DNA from 3 places in the Micromonospora sp. NPDC047707 genome. Region 2 is predicted to be linked to each of the others. Evidence: riboswitches for the same ligand, from Rfam matches in the RefSeq annotation. Region 2 holds a riboswitch; each other region holds the start of a gene.

Region 1 (5,594 bases), on a different contig from region 2:
CGGCGTGCTCCCAGGTGCGCTGGCACGAGCCGCCCATCACGACCAGGTCGCCGTGGCCGAGCGGGAACCGCAGGCTCGCGCCGCCGCCACGGGGACGCAGCAGAAGCGCCCGGGGCGAGCCGAAGGAGACGATGGCGACCATCGTGTCGGTGTGGGCGCCCCGGCCGATGGTGTCGCCGTGCCAGGCGACGCTGTCGCGTCCGTCCCGGTAGAGGCACATGCCGGCGGTGACGAACGGCTCGCCCAACTCGGGCGCGTAGTGCCGGGTCAGCGCCGCCCGGGCGGCGGTGAGCACCGGGTGGGGCAGCGGGCGGCCGGCCGCGTACCAGCAGAGCAGGCGCGGCACGTCGACCTCCGCGTCGTACATCGTGCGGCGTTCGGCGCGCCAGGGCACCTCGTGCAGGAGATTGTCGAGCACCTGGTCGGAGCCGCGCACCCAGCCGGGCAGGTGGTCGACCCAGGCACCCCGGGTGAGCCGGTGCCGCGTGACCTGGCCGGCGAGCGGCCGGAGCGTCGGGCCGGCCTCGGCGAGATCCAGCATCGACGGCTGGTAGGCGACGTCCGGCACGGCCCCGAGCTTACCGCATCATCGAACAGACGTACGACTGGCTCTCGGTGCGGCACGCCGGTCACCGGACCGGCGGGTAAGGTCGCGGAGCGGTGCGGGCCGGCCGTCGGGCCGCCCACGACCCGAGAAGGAGAAGCCTGTGCAGGTGACCCCCACCGACCGGCCGGTACGCGCGGCGAGCCCCGCCGCACCGGGTCCGGGCGGCCGGCTGCCGTCGCTCACCGGGCTGCGGTGGATCGCCGCGCTGCTGGTCTTCGCCTTCCACGCCGCGACGATGGGCATCGTCGCCGAGCCGGCCTACAAGGGGGCCGTCGACCGGTTCTTCTCCCTCGGCCTGTCGGGCGTCCAGTTCTTCTTCATCCTCAGTGGATTCGTGCTGGTGTGGTCGGCCCGCCCCGGTGAGGCGAAGCGCACCTTCCTGCGCCGCCGCGTCGCGAAGATCTACCCGAACCACGTCGTCATGTTCGTGGCGGCGCTGCTGGTCGCGTACGCGTTCGCCGACCCGGTCCACCCCCGCGCCGCGCTGGAGAACCTGCTGCTGGTGCAGGCGTGGGACCCGACCCCCGGCATCTTCTACAGCGTCAACACGGTCAGCTGGTCGCTCTCCTGCGAGCTGTTCTTCTACGCCTGTCTGCCGTTCGCCCTGCCGCTCATCCACCGCATGCCGGCGGGCGCCCTGTGGGCCGTGGTCGTCGCCGTGCCGCTGCTCATCCTCGCGCTCTGGCCGGCCCAGGCCCTCGTACCGGAGGAGAGCCGCTGGTGGTTCACGCAGGTCTTCCCGGTGGTGCGCTCGCTGGAGTTCTGGCTCGGCGTGGCCGCTGCGGAACTGCTGCGCCGGGGCCGGTGGCGCGGCCCACGCCTGGGTGTGGCCAGCGTGGTCTTCGTGGTGACCTGGGTGGTGGCGAGCGCGTGGATCCGGGCCGAGCTGTGGGCGGCGCTGCTGTCGATCGCGTACGTCCTGGTCATCACGGCCGCCGCCGACGCGGACGTCCGGGGCCGGCGGACCCTGTGGGCCAGCCGCCCGATGGTCTGGCTCGGGGAGGTCTCGTTCGCCTTCTACCTGGTGCACGTCCTGGTCATGGTGAGCGTGCTCCGGCTCACCGGCCATCACGGCGTCGGGGTTCCCGGCTGGCGGGGGCCGGCCGCGGTGGTGGGCTTCCTGCTGGTCAACCTGGTGCTCGCGGCGCTGCTGCACCGCTACGTGGAGACGCCGATGATGCGGCGGCTCGGCCCACCCCGCCGGCCACGCCCGGCCGCGCCGGACGCCGGCGGCCGGGCGCACGCGGCGGCCGGGCCGGCGGGCCCGGGCGCCGTGCCGTCACCGCGGGTCGCCGAAGCGGACCACCCGAGGGAGTACGCGGGCGACCGCCGCTGACCCTGTCCACGCTGGCCGGTCCGGCGCGTCCCGGCGACGCGACACGCTGGTGACGGGTGCGGTCGGCCGACCGCGACGGTAGCGTGGCATCGTGCTTCCGGTCGCGCTCACCTGTCCGTTGTGGTGGGTCGCGCGCTGGGCTTCCCGGCTGCTCGCCGGTCTCGCGCTGACCGCCGGCCTCAGCGTCGGCGTCGCCGCTCCCGCCCACCCGGTCGGGACGGCCGAGGTGGCGGTGGCGTCGGCGGCCGGTGACTGCGTCGCGTTGCCCGCCCCGGGGGCGACGACCGGCACCGCGCCGGTGGCGCTCGACGCACCGGCGGCCGGGACCGCGCCGCAAGCCGCGCCGGCCTGGTCGGGGGCGGACGCCGCGCCGCCTGCCGCAGCCGTGCCCGGCGACGTCGAGCGGGTGACATCGGCGGCCACCGGCGAGTGCGGCTCCCTGGCCGGCCGGTTCCCCGCCGGTTCCGGCTCGCGGGCTCCGCCGCGCAACTGATCGACTCCCGGGCCGCGGCCCGCCGCGTGACGCTGGTGGCGCCCGCCTGAGCGGCCCCGTCCGTCGCCGTGTCTCTGCACCTGCCGCCGCCGGTGGTCCGCGCCCAGTTCGGGGCGGGCCGGCGTGTGTTGTCCCGTCGCGATCCGTTCCCCGTGAGGTTGCCGACATGAACACCGTCCTCCACGAGTTCCTCATCGACGTGCCCCGGGCGACCGCCATCTGGTCCGCGTTGCTCGTCCTCGCCCTGACCGCGCTCACCGTCGTCGCCGCGCGGCCCGAGCGGGACCAGCCGGCCGAGCCGCCGCCCGTCGACGAGACGGTCGACCTGCGCCGGTACGCCGAGGAGGTGGCGGTGGCGGCTGCCGGCGCGGCCCAGACCGCGCGTCGCCGGCGGGACGCCTGGCGCACGGCGCAGGAGGAGGCCGACCGTGCCTGGCGGGCGTACGACGAGGCCGAGAACGCCGCCCGCCGGCTCACCGCCGCCGCCGCGCTGCCCACCCCGCGCACGTCGCGTACGCCGGCCGAGTACGCGGCGCGGGAGCGGTGGTTGCACCGGGCCGCGGTGGCCGCCCACTGGCGGGGTGACCTGTCCGCCCGGCAGCTCGGCGACGTGTTCGGGCACCGGGACGGCTGGGACGCCCGGCTGCACCCGGTCGACCAGGAGATCGTCTTGACGCGGGCCGTACGCGACGGCAAGCTGGCCGCCTACCGGGCGGCGGCCGCCGCCGAGCGGGCCGCCTGGCGCGACGCGGAGGTGGCCGCCGAGGCGGCCCGTGCGCTCGCCGCCGAGGCGTACGCGGCGGCGGAGAGCCTGCGTCCGGCACTGCGGACGAAGCCTCGGACGGCGTGGACCGGACGGCCGGTCGCCGCCGCACGCTGGCGCCCCGCACGGGTCGGCTGACTTAATTCCGTGAGCCCGGTCACACCGACGTCGAACCGGTCAACATTCGCAGTCCGGTCGATTGTCTCCGCCGCTGCCGGGGTAATGTCCGCCGCTTGTCCCGTTGCCGCCCGGCCGCGTCGTTAGCACCTCCCGTCCCATTGAGCCGCGTCAGTGCGAAACTGCCCGCAAAATTGCTGCCATGATCGAGGTTTACGCAGCTCAGAGCGGGTTGGCAGGCCGGTTGACCGGCCAGTAGTGTCGGCGCGTCCGGTGCGGTAACCGATCGCAAGAGGCGACGCCGCGCCGACCCGCTCAATCGCCGCATGGCGAACCGGGGACCCAATCTGCACCTGGGGTGAATCCGCGATTGTCGCGGTAGGGCGTACTTCCCGCCCGAATCCGTCAGCTAACCCGGTAGGCGGCATCGGAAGGAGTCCCATCCTCGTGCAGTTCGAACCCAACCGTCGGTTCCATCGCCGCCTCCACGGCATCGCGGTGCCCGCGCCCGTCCGGCTCGCCGCCGGGCGCTGACCCACCGCCCTGCCCGGTCCCGCCGGGCTCGTCCCCTCGTGGCCACCTGCCGCCGGACCCGGTCCGGACGGCCGGCCCGCCGCTGCCCGCGGCCGGCCCGGTGCGCCGCCAGCCCCGACAGTCCGTGGAGGAAACCGTGAAGCAGCACCTCAAGCGTCAACTCCGTCGTCTCGCCACCGAGCGTCCGTACCAGGTGGCCGCCGCGTCCGCCGCCGTCCTCGTGCTGGCGACCGGCACCGGTGCCCTGGTCGCCGGCCCCGGCGACGCACCCGCGTCGGCGCAGACCCCGGCCGCCGTGGCAGAGCTGCGTGGCAACACCGCCGCCTCGCGCGGCGAGGCCCGTTCCGTGGCCGTCCCCCCGTCGAGCGCCGCCCCGTCCAGCGCCGCCCCGTCGAGCGGAGCCCCGTCCAGCTCACCGGCCGCGAAGGCCGCACCCGACCCGGACCTCACCAAGAAGCCCAAGCCCTCGAAGTCCAAGCTTCTGAAGTTCGACTACCAGGCTCAGATCAACTTCTACTACTGCGGCCCGGCCGCGGTCCGGAACGCCCTCAGCGCCACCGGCATCGAGCGGTCGCAGGACCACCTCGCCGGTCCGCTGGGCACCGACCAGTTCGGCACCGACTCGGCCGAGGACACCACCCGGGTGCTCAACGCCATGGTGAAGGGTGACCCGTACCGGACCCGGATGATCCCGGGCCGTGCCGCCACCCCGGCGCAGATGGACCGGCTCCAGGCCGACGTCGTCGACGCCATCACCGACGGGCGGGGCGTCGTCGTGAACATCGCCGGCTCCGCCACCGACACCAACGGCGGCTGGCACTCGTTCCCGGGCGGCCACTACATCGCCGTGACCGGGTACGACGACGAGGGCCGCCTGGTGCGGATCGCCGACTCGGCCAACCCCGCGACCGGGTCGTACTGGATGACCACGATCGCCCTGGCGAACTGGGCCGCGACCCGCGGCTACTCCGCCTGACCGACCCGCTCGCACGACGGGCGCCGGACCCCTTGGGGTCCGGCGCCCGTCGCCGTTCCGGCTGCCGGCGGGCCGAGAAGGGCTCACCGCTGCAGCCTCCGCTGCAAGATCCGCGCAACTTCACCGAAGATGCTGCCTCGGTTACGCCCGAGACGGCATTTTCCCCGAAGTTGCGCGGATCTTGTGCTGTCGGCCCGCCGGCGCGTGTCCCTTTTGCAGCACCGGATGTCACTGGCCGTTGTCGGCGTCCGCGTCACCCTTGTGCGGCCGCACGCCGGACGCACCACGGCCGACTCCCGTCACTGTTTCGACGGCTGTCGAGCTGCCCGCGTAGCTGGGGCAGGGCGATCGCCCCGAGATCGGCCGGTCGTGGACGGGCCGGACCCGGCCGACCGGACCCGGTCGCATGGATGGGCAGCTGGACAGCTCGGCGCGTGCGACAGCGAAGCGAAGCGCCCGCCCCCGGTACCGGGAGCGGGCGGCTTGTGTGTGTCTGCGGTTGGTCAGCCGCGCTCGGCGACCTGCGTGACGAAGGCCCGCCAGGCAGCGGGGGAGAAGGTCAGCGCCGGACCGGTCGGGTCCTTGGAGTCCCGGACGCCCACCACACCGGAAAGGTTGTCGGCGACCTCGACACAGGTGCCGCCGTTGGTGGACGAGCAGGAGGACTTCCGCCAGTGAGCGCCTGTCAGCTTGTCCATGTCTTTGCCGCTTCCTTGAGGATGTCGAGTGACTGCCCGAGCGGGAGAGCTTCGCCCCGAACCGCGTCCC
Region 2 (5,594 bases):
ATGATGGCCGCCGTCGGCCGGCTGATGAAGCGCGGCTGACGCCGAAGGGGCGGCGCGCGTTAAGAAGGGCCCCTTTCACCACGCGAGGCGTTAACAGGGGGCCCTTCCTTGCTGTCCAGCCGCACGCGGCGCAGCAACTGGGCGTTGAGCGCCACCACGATCGTCGAGGCGGACATCAGCACCGCGGCCAGGGCCGGGCTCAACGCCAGGCCGGCCCACGCGAACACGCCGGCCGCCAGCGGCAGGGCCACCACGTTGTAGCCGGCCGCCCAGCCCAGGTTCTGCCGCATCTTCCGGTACGAGGCCCGGGAGAGCCGGACCACCGCGCTCACGCCGCGCGGGTCGGACGAGGCGAGCACCACACCTGCGGACTCGATCGCCACGTCCGTACCGGCACCGATCGCGATGCCGACGTCCGCCCGGGCCAGGGCGGGCGCGTCGTTCACGCCGTCACCGACCATGGCCACGGTCAGGCCCCGCCGTTGCAGCTCGGTGACCTTGCCGTCCTTCTCCGCCGGCAGCACCTCGGCGAACACCTCGTCCACTCCCGGGCGGAACCCGAGGTCGGCGGCGACCGCCTCGGCGACCGGCCGGGCGTCCCCGGTGATCATGGCGATGGTGTGGACGCCCTCCGCCCGCAGCTCCGCGATGGCCTGGCGCGCCTCGGGGCGTACCTCGTCGGTCAGCGCCAGCGCACCGAGCACGGTGTCCGGCAGGCGCACCAGGTGCAGCACGGCGGCACCCCGGTCCGACCACTGGTCGCTCACCGCCGCGAGCGCGCCCGGGAGCCGTACGCCGAGTTCGCGCAGCAGGGCGGGGCCGCCCACCGCGTACTCCCGGCCCTCGACCGTGGCCCGCACCCCGCGGCCCGGGAGCGACCGGAAGCCGCTCGCGGCGGCGGGCCCGCCCTGGCGGCCGGCGGCGGCGACGATCGCCCGGGCCAGCGGGTGCTCGCTGTCGGATTCGACACCGGCGGCGATCCGCAGCACCTCGCCCTCGTCGACGTCCGGCGCGGCGGCCACGTCGCTGACGACGTGCTCGCCACGCGTCAGCGTGCCGGTCTTGTCGAACAGCACCGCGTCCACCGTCCGCATCCGCTCCAGCGCCAGCCGGTTCTTCACCAGGATCCCGCGGCGGGCCGCGAGCGCGGTGGACAGGGCGATCACCAGCGGGATGGCCAGGCCCAGCGCGTGCGGACACGCGATGACCAGGACGGTGACCGTCCGGACCACCGCCTGGTCGGCGTCGCCGAGCGCGCTCCAGGCCGCCACGGTCACCACGGCGGTGACGGTGGCGACGTAGAACAGCCCGGCGGCGAAGCGGTCCGCCAGGACCTGGGCCCGCCCGCTGGACTGCTGGGCCTGCGCCACCATCCGCTGGATGCCCGCGAGCGTGGTCTCCTCGCCGATCGCCGCCACCTCGACGCGGATGGCGGAGTCGGTGGCGACGGTGCCGGCCACCACCCGGTCCCCCACCGACCGGGTGACCGGCCGGGACTCCCCGGTGATCATCGACTCGTCGAGTTCGGCGGCCCCGCCGGTGATCCGCCCGTCCGCCGGCACCCGCCCGCCCGGCCGCACCAGCACCACCTCTCCGACCCGCAGCTCACTCACCGGCACCCGGGTGACGCTCCCGTCGGGGCCCACCCGCTCGGTGTCGTCCGGCAGCAGCGCGGCCAGCGCGGTGAGCGCGCCGCGCGCCTGCCCGATCGCCTTCATCTCCTGCCAGTGGCCCAGCAGCATGACGGTGACCAGGGCGGCCAGCTCCCACCAGAAGTCCAGGTCGAAGGCGCCGAGGCTGGTGGCGAGGGAGGCGGCGTACGCGACCGTGATCGCCATGGCGACGAGCAGCATCATGCCCGGCGCGCGGTCGCGGACCTCCCGGACGGCGCCGACCAGGAACGGCCAGCCGCCCCACCAGAACACCACCGACCCGAGCACCGGCCCGACCAGCGACCGGCCCGGGAACTCCAGCTGGTAGCCGAACCACTCCATGACCATCTGGCTGGCCACCACCACCGGCAGCGTGAGCACCAGGCAGACCCAGAACCGGCGGCGGAACATGTCCGGGTCGTGCCCCGCGTGCTTGTCGTGCCCGCCGTGCTTGTCGTGCCCGCCGTGCTTGTCGTGCCCGCCGTGCGGGTGCCCACCGCGGGCGCCGCCGCCCGGCGGGTGGTCGCCGTGCGGTTGGTCGCCCGAGGCGGGGTCGCCGTGCGGGCGGTCCCCGCCGGGCTTCCCGTGCCGAACCATGCCCCCAACATGCCTTCCCGCGCCCGCCCGCGGGCCCCAACCCTCAGGTCCGACCGCCGACACCACAGCGCACGACCTGCGTCGAAGGAGCGCGCTGGCTACCATTCGGCCGATGGCCCTACGGATTCCGCACCACCCGGCCCGCGTCCGCGCCGGGGCTCCGACGCCGCCGACGACCGCGCGCGGTCGCGTCCGGCCCGGCACGGCCGGCACGGTCCGTGGCCACGGAACCACCCTCGGACACCCCTCATGAGGAGTTCCGGGAGCCGCTGAACCGTTCGACCCGCCGGCCCGTACCCCGCCCTGGATTCGTTGGGAGACACTCGATGGGCGCCGACCACACCCGTCCCGCTCCGCCCACCCCGCCCGGGGTGCGGCGGATCCTCATCGCGACGGTGGTCCCCCTCTTCCTCGCCACCCTGGTCGCCGCCCTGGTGCTCTGGCCTCGTGACACCCGGGAGGCCGACGCGGGCACCGAGCCGCCCCGCTACCACGGCACCGTCACGAAGGTGGTGACCGAGCCGTGCCCGCCCACGCCGGAGGCACCCGGGGGCGGCCCGGCGACGGGTGACGCGTGCGGCACGGTGACGGTCCGGGTCGAGCAGGGGCCGGACTCGGGGCAGCAGGTCGAGACTCCGGTACCGGCCGGGCCGGGCGCGCCCGAGGTCGCGGTCGGCGACGAGATCATCCTGGTCGAGCTGACCGATCCGGCCGATCCGTCGGTCAGCGCGTACAACATCGCCGAGCACCAGCGCGGTGAACCGCTGGTCTGGCTGGTGGCGCTCTTCGCCGCGGCGATCGTCGCGTTCGGCCGGTGGCGTGGCCTCGCCGCGCTCGCCGGCCTGGCCGCGAGCTTCGCCATCCTGCTGACGTTCGTCCTGCCGGGAATCAGCGCGGGCCGGCCGCCGCTGCTGGTCGCGGTGGTGGGCGCCGCACTGATCATGTTCGTGGTGCTGTACCTCACGCACGGCGTCACCGCCCAGACGTCGGTGGCGGTCCTCGGCACGCTCGGCAGCCTGGTGCTCACCGGCGTGCTCGGCACGCTCGCCACCGCGGCCACGCACCTGACCGGGTACGGCAGCGAGGAAGCCACCACCCTGTCGATGTTCCAGGCCGACGTCGACCTGCACGGCCTCCTGCTGGCCGGCATCGTCATCGGCTCCCTCGGCGTGCTCGACGACGTCACCGTCACCCAGGCGGCCACCGTCACCGAGCTGGCCCACGCCAACCCGGGGCTGACCCGGGGGCAGCTCTACCGGTCCGCGACCCGGGTCGGCCGGGCACACATCGCCTCCACGGTCAACACGATCGTGCTGGCGTACGCGGGTGCCTCGCTGCCCGTACTGCTCCTGCTGACCGCCGACTCGCGGGCCGCGACGCAGATCCTCACCAGCGAATTCCTCGCCCAGGAGATCGTCCGCAGCGCCGTCGCGACGCTCGGCCTGATCGCCGCGGTTCCGCTCACCACCGCGCTCGCCGCCCTGGTCACCACCGCCGGGCGGCGCGGTGGCGGGAGAGCGGGCGCGGACGCCTCCGCTCCGGCGCCCCGCCCGGCCGCCGGACGGACGGAGGCGCTGGAGGCGCTGAGCACGCCGCGCGCCGGCACCACCACCCCCGCCGCCCCTGGTGGGTGGCCCGACCGAGACAGGAGTACGGACGCCGGATGGTGACACTCCGCACGGTGACGACGCCGTCCCACCCGCCTGATAAACGCGTCACTGATCACGCAGCGCACATACGGAATAGCGCATTTGGTCGGCTTCCGGACGTAGATCCCCAGCACACCTGTCAGGTAACCTCGCTGCCGGTCACCGCCGAACGCGCGCACCGGCGCCAGCGGGGCCACCGCCCAATCGCCGCGAGGCGAGCCGGGGAACCAGGTACGTGGGGTGAATCCGCGCCAGCGGTAGGGGCCGCTTCCGTCCCGAACCCGTCAGCTAACCCGGTCGGCGGTCGACGGAAGGGAACACTGTGACGGCACCCCTACGCCGCTGGTCGACACCCGTGGTGGCCGTGCTCGCCGCGCTGGCCGTGTTCGCCGGGCCCGTACCGGCCTCGGCCGCCCCCACGGCACCCCCCAAGCCCTCCGGGCACGACGCGGAGCCGAAGCTGCTCGGCGACCTCATCGAGGCCCGGAACCGCGAATTCGTCAAGGCCCAGGCGCAGCTGGAGAAGTCCCGGGAGCGTCGCCTCGTCCTCGAACTGGAACTCCGGCGCGCCCAGGCCGACCTCGACGCCCTGGCCCCCCAGGTGAACGAGATCGCCGCCCAGTCGTACCGCACCGGCCGGATCGGCGCGATGTCGATGCTGCTCGGCGCGAACACCCCCGACTCGTTCATCGCCCGCGCGTCGGCCCTGGACGAGCTGAACCTCGTCAACGACAAGCGCCTCGCCGTGGTCAACGCGGTGCGGAACCGTGCCCAGCAGGCCAAGCTGGCCCTCGACGCCGAGGTCCGCGAACAGCAGAAGCTGGCCAACGACCTGAAGCGTGGCAAGACCGAGGCCGAGAAGGCCCTCCGCCTGGTCGGCGGACAGGGGCTCACCGGCGGCCTGGTCAGCGCCGAGTCCCCGGTCGCCCGGATCGCCCCCGGCCGCACCGCGGACGGCGACTGGCGGTCCGAGTCGTGCAGCGAGAACGACCCGACCACCGCCGGCTGCGTCACCCCCCGGACCCTGCACATGTACAACGAGGTGCGACGGGCCGGTTTCAAACGGTTCGTCGGCTGCCACCGCTCCGGCGGCCCCTTCGAGCACCCCAAGGGGCGCGCCTGCGACTGGTCGTTGCAGAACAGCGGGTTCAGCTCGTGGCACAACAACGACATGCGCCGGTACGGCAACGACCTGACCGCGTTCCTGGTCCGCAACGCCGACCGGCTCGGCATCTACTACGTGATCTGGAACCGGCAGATCTGGTTCCCGGCGACCGGCTGGAAGTCGTACAGCGGGCCGTCCAACCACACCGACCACGTGCACGTCTCGTTGCTGTAGCCGACGACGGGAAAGGGCCGCCCCGCGATGTGCGGGGCGGCCCTTCGCGTAGGTCGGTCGGCCGGCGGCGGGTGTCGTCCGGCGGCGCGGCCGTGCGGGCGGCGCCGGTCAGGCGGCGGCGTGGGCGGCCGGGTCCACGGCGGGCAGGTCACCGATCCCGGCCACCGTCCGCACCTCACCGGCGGCGAGACGGTACGACATGCCGGCGATCGCGCACCGGCCGGCGGCCACGGCCGCGGCGAGCGCCTCCGACTGCTCCGGCATCGCTTCGACGGTCTGCGCGATATGGACGTCGACGATACCGTCGAGGTCGGTGACACCCTCGGCGTCGGCCCGGCGCAGGCTGGGCACCACGGC
Region 3 (5,594 bases), on a different contig from region 2:
GCCGCGCCGGCGCCGCTGTTCGGGTACGCCTTCGCGCAGGCCCGGTCGGCTCACCTCGGCCTCGCCAGCCGGCTCGGGGCGATGCTGGACGCCGGTCCGCCGGCCGCCTGAACGACGGCGCCCGGGCCCTCCGTTGTCGGGAGGGCACCGGGCCGAGCGGCGTCAGTACACGGACAGGTGCACGTGGTTGGTGTGGTCGCTGGACGGGTCGCCGCCCGCCCCGCTGTACGACTTCCACCCGCTGCTGGGCAGCCAGATCTGCCGGTACCAGATCACGTAGAGCACGGCGAGTCGGTCGGCGTTCTTGACGAAGAACGCCGACAGGTTGTTGCCGTACGTCCGGTCGCCGCCGGTCGCGTCGCCGCCGAAGCCGTTCTTCTGGGCGGCGAAGTCGCAGGCCCGGCCCTTCGGGTGCTCACCCGACCCGCCGGAGCGGTAGCAGGAGACGTAGCGGGTGAACCCGGCCGCCTTGGCCTGGTTGAGCGCGTGGAGCGTGCGCGGGGTGATGCAGCCGTTCGCGGGCGTCGGGTCGTTGACGCTGCACGACTCCGACGGCCAGGAGCCGTCCGAGTTACGCGGGGCGGGTGCGGCCGTCCGGGACGCGCTCCGGCTGGCGGCGGGTGCCTCGGCCCGGGAGTTCGCGACGGTCAGCGCCTTCTCGGCCTGCTGCTTGCGCTTGGCCATCACCGCCTGCTGCTTGCGCTGCTCGGTGATCTCCACCTCCACCGCGAGCTTGGCCTTGCTGACCTGCTCACGGGTCTCCAGCAGCTCGCGCAGGGCCTGGTCCTCGTTGGCGGCCACCGCGTCGAGCGCGGCGGCCCGGTCCATGAAGCCCTCCGGCGAGGTGCTGTTGAGCAGCGCCGACGCGGTGCCGAGCCGCCCCGTGCGGTACGCGAGGCCGGCGATCTGGCCGACCCGGGAGGTCCGCTCGGTGAGCTGGGTCTCGGTGGTCTTGAGCTGCTCGGCGAGCTGCTGCTGGCGCTTGACCGAGGTGTCCAGGGCCCGCTTCGCGTCCAGGAAGCCCTTGCTGGCCGCCTCGAGTTGGGCGCGCAGGGCGGGGGTGCCGCCTTCCGGGTCGCCGGGTGCGGCGGCCTGGCGGGCCGGGGGAGCGGCCGCCGCGGAGGCGACCGGCGTGGCGGCGAGACCGAGGGTGAGCGCCGCGCTGAGCAGGGCCGCCACGCGGGCGGCGCGTCGTCGTACGGGTGCCACTTCTGGCATCTGTCCACATGTCCTTCCGTCAGCCGCCGACCGGGTTAGCTGACGGGTTCGGGACGGAAGATCCCTACCGCTCGACGCGGATGCACCCCAGGTACCTGGTTCCCCGGCTCGCCCTGCGGGCGATTAGGCGGCGGCCACCGCCGGCACCGGTGCGTGCCGCCTGGCGGAGGCCGGAACAGAGCCTACCGGGACGGTTGGGGCAGGTGCAGCGGATGTGACTGACGGTGTCCGCGTGGTCACCGCCTAATCCGACATCAATGGACAATAGCCGCTCAGACCACGGATGTGTCCGTTACCACTCAACCGCCCCGCAGCTCCCAGGGGCCGCACCGGGCTCGATCTGCAACGTCGCGTGCTCGATGCGGAAGTCGTCCCGCAGGGCCGTCCGCGCGGCGGCGAGGACCGTGCCGACCTCGGCACCGGGGGCCAGGGTGAGGTGCGCGGACGCTACCTCCATCCCGGAGGTGAGGGTCCAGACGTGCAGGTCGTGCACCTCGGTGACGCCCGGGACGGCGACCAGCCGGTCGTGCACGGCGGTGACCTGGAGGTGCTCCGGGGCGGCCTGGACGAGGATGCGCAGCGCCGCCCGCCCGAGCCGCCAGGTGCGCGGCAGGATGAACGCGCCGATGGCGACCGCGACCAGCGGGTCGGCCCACCACCAGTCGGTGGCGGCGATGAGGAGTGCGGCGCCGATGACGCCGAGCGAACCGAGCAGGTCGCCCAGCACCTCGAGGTAGGCGCCCTCCACGTTGATGCTCTCCCGGGCGCCGGACCGCAGCAGGGCGAAGGCGCCCACGTTGGCGAGCAGGCCGAGGACGGCCACCGCGAGCATCGGACCGGTCTGCACCTCCGGCGGGTCGCCGAAGCGCCGGACGGCTTCGACCAGCACGAAGATCGCGACACCGGAGAGCAGCACGGCGTTGGCGAGCGCGGCCAGCACCTCCAGCCGGTAGAGGCCGAAGGTGCGCTGCGGGTCGCCGGTGGTCCGGCGCGTGGCGGTGAGCGCGGCCAGGGCCATGCCGATGCCGAGCACGTCCGTGAACATGTGTCCGGCGTCGCTGAGCAGGGCGAGCGAGCCGGTGCGGAACGCGGCCACGGCCTCCACCACCATCAGGGTGGCGAGCAGGGCGAAGGCCGCCCAGAGGCGTCCGCGGTGCCGTTGCGCCGCGTTCGCGACCGACCCGTGGTGGTGGTCATGACCTGCGCCCACGCGGACACCTTCCGTCACCCGTCCGGACTCGCGTCCAATCTATGCTCACATCGCTATGTATGCAACTGAGGTCGGCCACCCGATCCTCAGCCGGTCGGGTCGACCGTCGTGAGCCGCTGCGTCGCCCGGGACAGCGCCACGTACAGGGTCCGTACGCCCGACGCCGCGTCGGCCCGGATCTCGCTCGGAGCGACCAGCACCACCCCGTCGTACTCCATGCCCTTCGCCTCCAGGCTCGTCACCACCTGCAGGCGCGGCGCGCCCAGCCCGCCCAGCCACCCGGCGACCTCGTCGCGGCGCGGCACCGGTGTGATCACCCCGACCGTCCCCGCGACCTCGGCGAGCAGCGCACTGGCCGCCTCCACCACCGACGTCTCCAGCTCGGCCGGCGGCACGACCAGCTCCACCGGGTCGACGCCGGTCGACCGGACGGCGGTGGGCAGCGGCAGGTCGGGGTCGAGCCGCCGGATCTCCGCCGCCGCCACGGCGAAGATCTCGGCCGAGTTGCGGTAGTTGGTGGTGAGCGTGAAGTGCTGCCGGCGGCGGCGGCCGAGGGCCTGGTCGCGGGCCCGCACCAGCTCGTCCGGGTCGCCGGTCCACGCCGTCTGCGCCGGGTCGCCCACCACCGTCCACGACGCGAGTCGCCCGCGTCGACCGATCATGCGCCACTGCATCGGCGAGACGTCCTGCGACTCGTCGACCACGACGTGGGCGTACTCGCGGTAGTCCTCCGGGCGCTGGCGGGCCGCCTCCCGGGCGGCGCGCTGCCGCTCCGTGAACGTGCTCAGCTCGCGTACCCCGCCCGCCAGCTGGAACGGGTCCCGCTTCGGCCGGGCCGGCTTCATCGGCTTGCCGAGCAGGGCGTCCAGCTCGTCCAGCAGCGCGACGTCGGCGATGGTCAGCCCCTGGTGGTCCAACGTCCGGTACGCGTCGGTGAGCAGCCGGATCTCCCGGCCGGAGAGCACCCCGCCCGCGTACCGGCGCAGCCGGTCCGGGCGGGCCAGCCACCCGAGCACGTGGCGCGGATGCATGCGGGGCCACCACGCCTTGAGGAACTCGCGGAACTCCGGCCGCTCGGCGATCTCGTCCTCGAACGCGCGCTGCTCCGGCAGGCGCGGGACGCCCAGCCGCCGGGCCTGCGCCCAGAGCGCGGCGAAGACGCCGTCGAATCCGGCCCGGCGGACCTCGTTACGCCGGGCGCCACGCGGCAACGCCCGGTCCCGGATCGCGTCCAGCTCGCGACGGTCGATCCGCAGCAGCTCACCCCGGTAGAGCAGACGCAGCTCGCCGGGACCGCCCGGCACCGCGTCACGGGCGGCCCGCTCCAGCACCCGCCGCATCCGCAGTGAGCCCTTCACCGCCGCCACCTCCGGCGGGTCGGTGCGGGTCGCGCGCATCCCGGGGAAGAGCGCGCCGAGCGAGGCCAGCGTGGCGGTGTCCTCGCCCAGCGAGGGCAGCACCGAGGCGATGTACTCGACGAAGACCGCCGACGGCCCGACCACCAGGATGCCGCCGCCGGCGTACCGGCTGCGGTCGGCGTAGAGCAGGTACGCCGCCCGGTGCAGGGCGACCGCCGTCTTGCCGGTCCCTGGACCGCCGGAGACGATCGTGACCCCCGAGCCGGGGGAGCGGATCGCCTCGTCCTGCTCCCGCTGGATGGTGGCGACGATGTCCCGCATGCCGCGCCCGGTCGCCTTGGACAGCGTGGCCAGCAGGGCGCCGTCACCCACCACCGTCATGTCCGGCGGGGCGGCACCCGGGTCGAGCAGGTCGTCCTCGATGCGGGTGACCCGCTCCCCGCTCGACTGGATCATGCGCCGCCGGACGACGTCCAGCGGCTGCGCCGGGGTGGCGCGGTAGAAGGCGGCGGCGGCCGGGGCGCGCCAGTCCACCACCAGGGTGGCGGCGTTCTCGTCGCGGATGCCGAGCCGGCCGACGTGCAGCACCTGCCGGTCGCGCAGGTCGAGCCGGCCGAACACCAGCCCCTCGTGCTCGGCGTCGAACAGGTGCCGACGCTGCGCCGCGTGGAACACCATCGCGTCCCGTTCCACCAGGGCGCCGAAGTTGCCGACCCGGGCCAGCCGGTAGCCCTCCTTCTCCGCGCGGATCGCCGACCGGCGCAGTTCGGCCAGGCGTGCGTACACCCGGTCGAGGTGCCGCTGCTCGACGGCGATCTCCTGTTCCAGCGCGGTCTGGTCGGTCAACGCTCGCTCCTCCTGACGTCGACGGCGAGGGCGGCGCGGTACGCGCGGCCGTACGCCGGCCAACCGCACGAGGGTACGGCCCCGGCGCCACCGGCGGCGCCAGAGGTGCGCGAACGCGCTAGGCGGCCACCGCCGACGGTCCGGCGTCGGCGGCGGCGGAGCGCACGAGCACCCGGCGCAGCACCCCGGCCAGGGCGCCGTTCACCTCGTCGGGGCGCTCCATCATCAGCATGTGCCCCGCACCCGGGCAGACGGTCAGCTCGGTCGCCGGCAGCGCGGCCGCGATCGACTCGGCACACGGCGGCGGGGTCAGCCGGTCCCGGTCCCCGACCAGCGCGGCGGCCGGCAAATGGGCCAGCTCGGCCAGGGTCCCCAGCCGGTGCTGCGCCCCGATCGAGGCCCGGAAGCCGCCGATGGAGCGTAGCGACGCGCGGGCCACCGCGGAGGTGACCAGACGGATGTCGGTCGGGTCGCAGCGGTCACCGAAGAGCATCCAGCGGATGCTGGGCCGCAGCGCGCGCAGCAGCGCCCGGGGCGGACGCCAGGACCCGCACCGGGCCAGGACGCCGGCACCGGTGGTCTCGGCGAGCCGGATCAACCGGGCGATCCGGGGTGAGAGGCCGTAGACGGTGTGCGTGTGCCCCTCGGCGGTGGTGGCGACGAAGAGCAGCCCGGCGACGCGGGCGGCGAAGTGCGCGGGGTGGCGGTGCGCGTACTCCATGATCGTCATACCGCCCATCGAGTGACCGGTCAGCACGACCGGCCCGGCCGGGACCACCGCGTCCAGCACCGCGGCGAGGTCGTCGCCGAGCTGGGCCAGGGTGGCGGTCGGCAGCGGCATGCAGCTGGAGCGGCCGTGCCCGCGGGCGTCGTAGGTCACCACGCGCACCGCACCGGCGAAGCGTTCCCGCAGGTCGACGAGTTGCCGGTGCCAGGCGCGCCCGTCCAGCGTCCAGCCGTGC

What was found. Region 2 has a riboswitch for cyclic di-AMP ahead of AB0873_RS22285 (hypothetical protein). Riboswitches for the same ligand answer to the same signal wherever they lie in the genome.
Positions count from the first base shown of each region.
Region 1: another riboswitch for cyclic di-AMP. It lies ahead of AB0873_RS20850 (C39 family peptidase); the one in region 2 lies ahead of AB0873_RS22285 (hypothetical protein).
Region 3: another riboswitch for cyclic di-AMP. It lies ahead of AB0873_RS13570 (hypothetical protein); the one in region 2 lies ahead of AB0873_RS22285 (hypothetical protein).

Region 1 is NZ_JBEYSU010000020.1:8,747-14,340, forward strand. It holds gene AB0873_RS20830 (alpha-ketoglutarate-dependent dioxygenase AlkB) at 1-541, opposite strand, end outside; gene AB0873_RS20835 (acyltransferase) at 708-1,943, shown strand; gene AB0873_RS20840 (hypothetical protein) at 2,035-2,436, shown strand; gene AB0873_RS20845 (hypothetical protein) at 2,603-3,337, shown strand; cyclic di-AMP (ydaO/yuaA leader) riboswitch at 3,619-3,755, shown strand; gene AB0873_RS20850 (C39 family peptidase) at 3,975-4,826, shown strand; gene AB0873_RS20855 (Scr1 family TA system antitoxin-like transcriptional regulator) at 5,330-5,594, opposite strand, start outside.
Region 2 is NZ_JBEYSU010000023.1:31,931-37,524, reverse strand. It holds gene AB0873_RS22300 (metal-sensitive transcriptional regulator) at 1-39, shown strand, start outside; gene AB0873_RS22295 (heavy metal translocating P-type ATPase) at 60-2,063, opposite strand; gene AB0873_RS22290 (YibE/F family protein) at 2,576-3,919, shown strand; cyclic di-AMP (ydaO/yuaA leader) riboswitch at 4,086-4,216, shown strand; gene AB0873_RS22285 (hypothetical protein) at 4,221-5,237, shown strand; gene AB0873_RS22280 (carbonic anhydrase) at 5,346-5,594, opposite strand, start outside.
Region 3 is NZ_JBEYSU010000009.1:228,401-233,994, forward strand. It holds gene AB0873_RS13565 (SRPBCC family protein) at 1-111, shown strand, start outside; gene AB0873_RS13570 (hypothetical protein) at 163-1,209, opposite strand; cyclic di-AMP (ydaO/yuaA leader) riboswitch at 1,227-1,358, opposite strand; gene AB0873_RS13575 (cation diffusion facilitator family transporter) at 1,511-2,428, opposite strand; gene AB0873_RS13580 (AAA family ATPase) at 2,515-4,632, opposite strand; gene AB0873_RS13585 (alpha/beta hydrolase) at 4,751-5,594, opposite strand, start outside.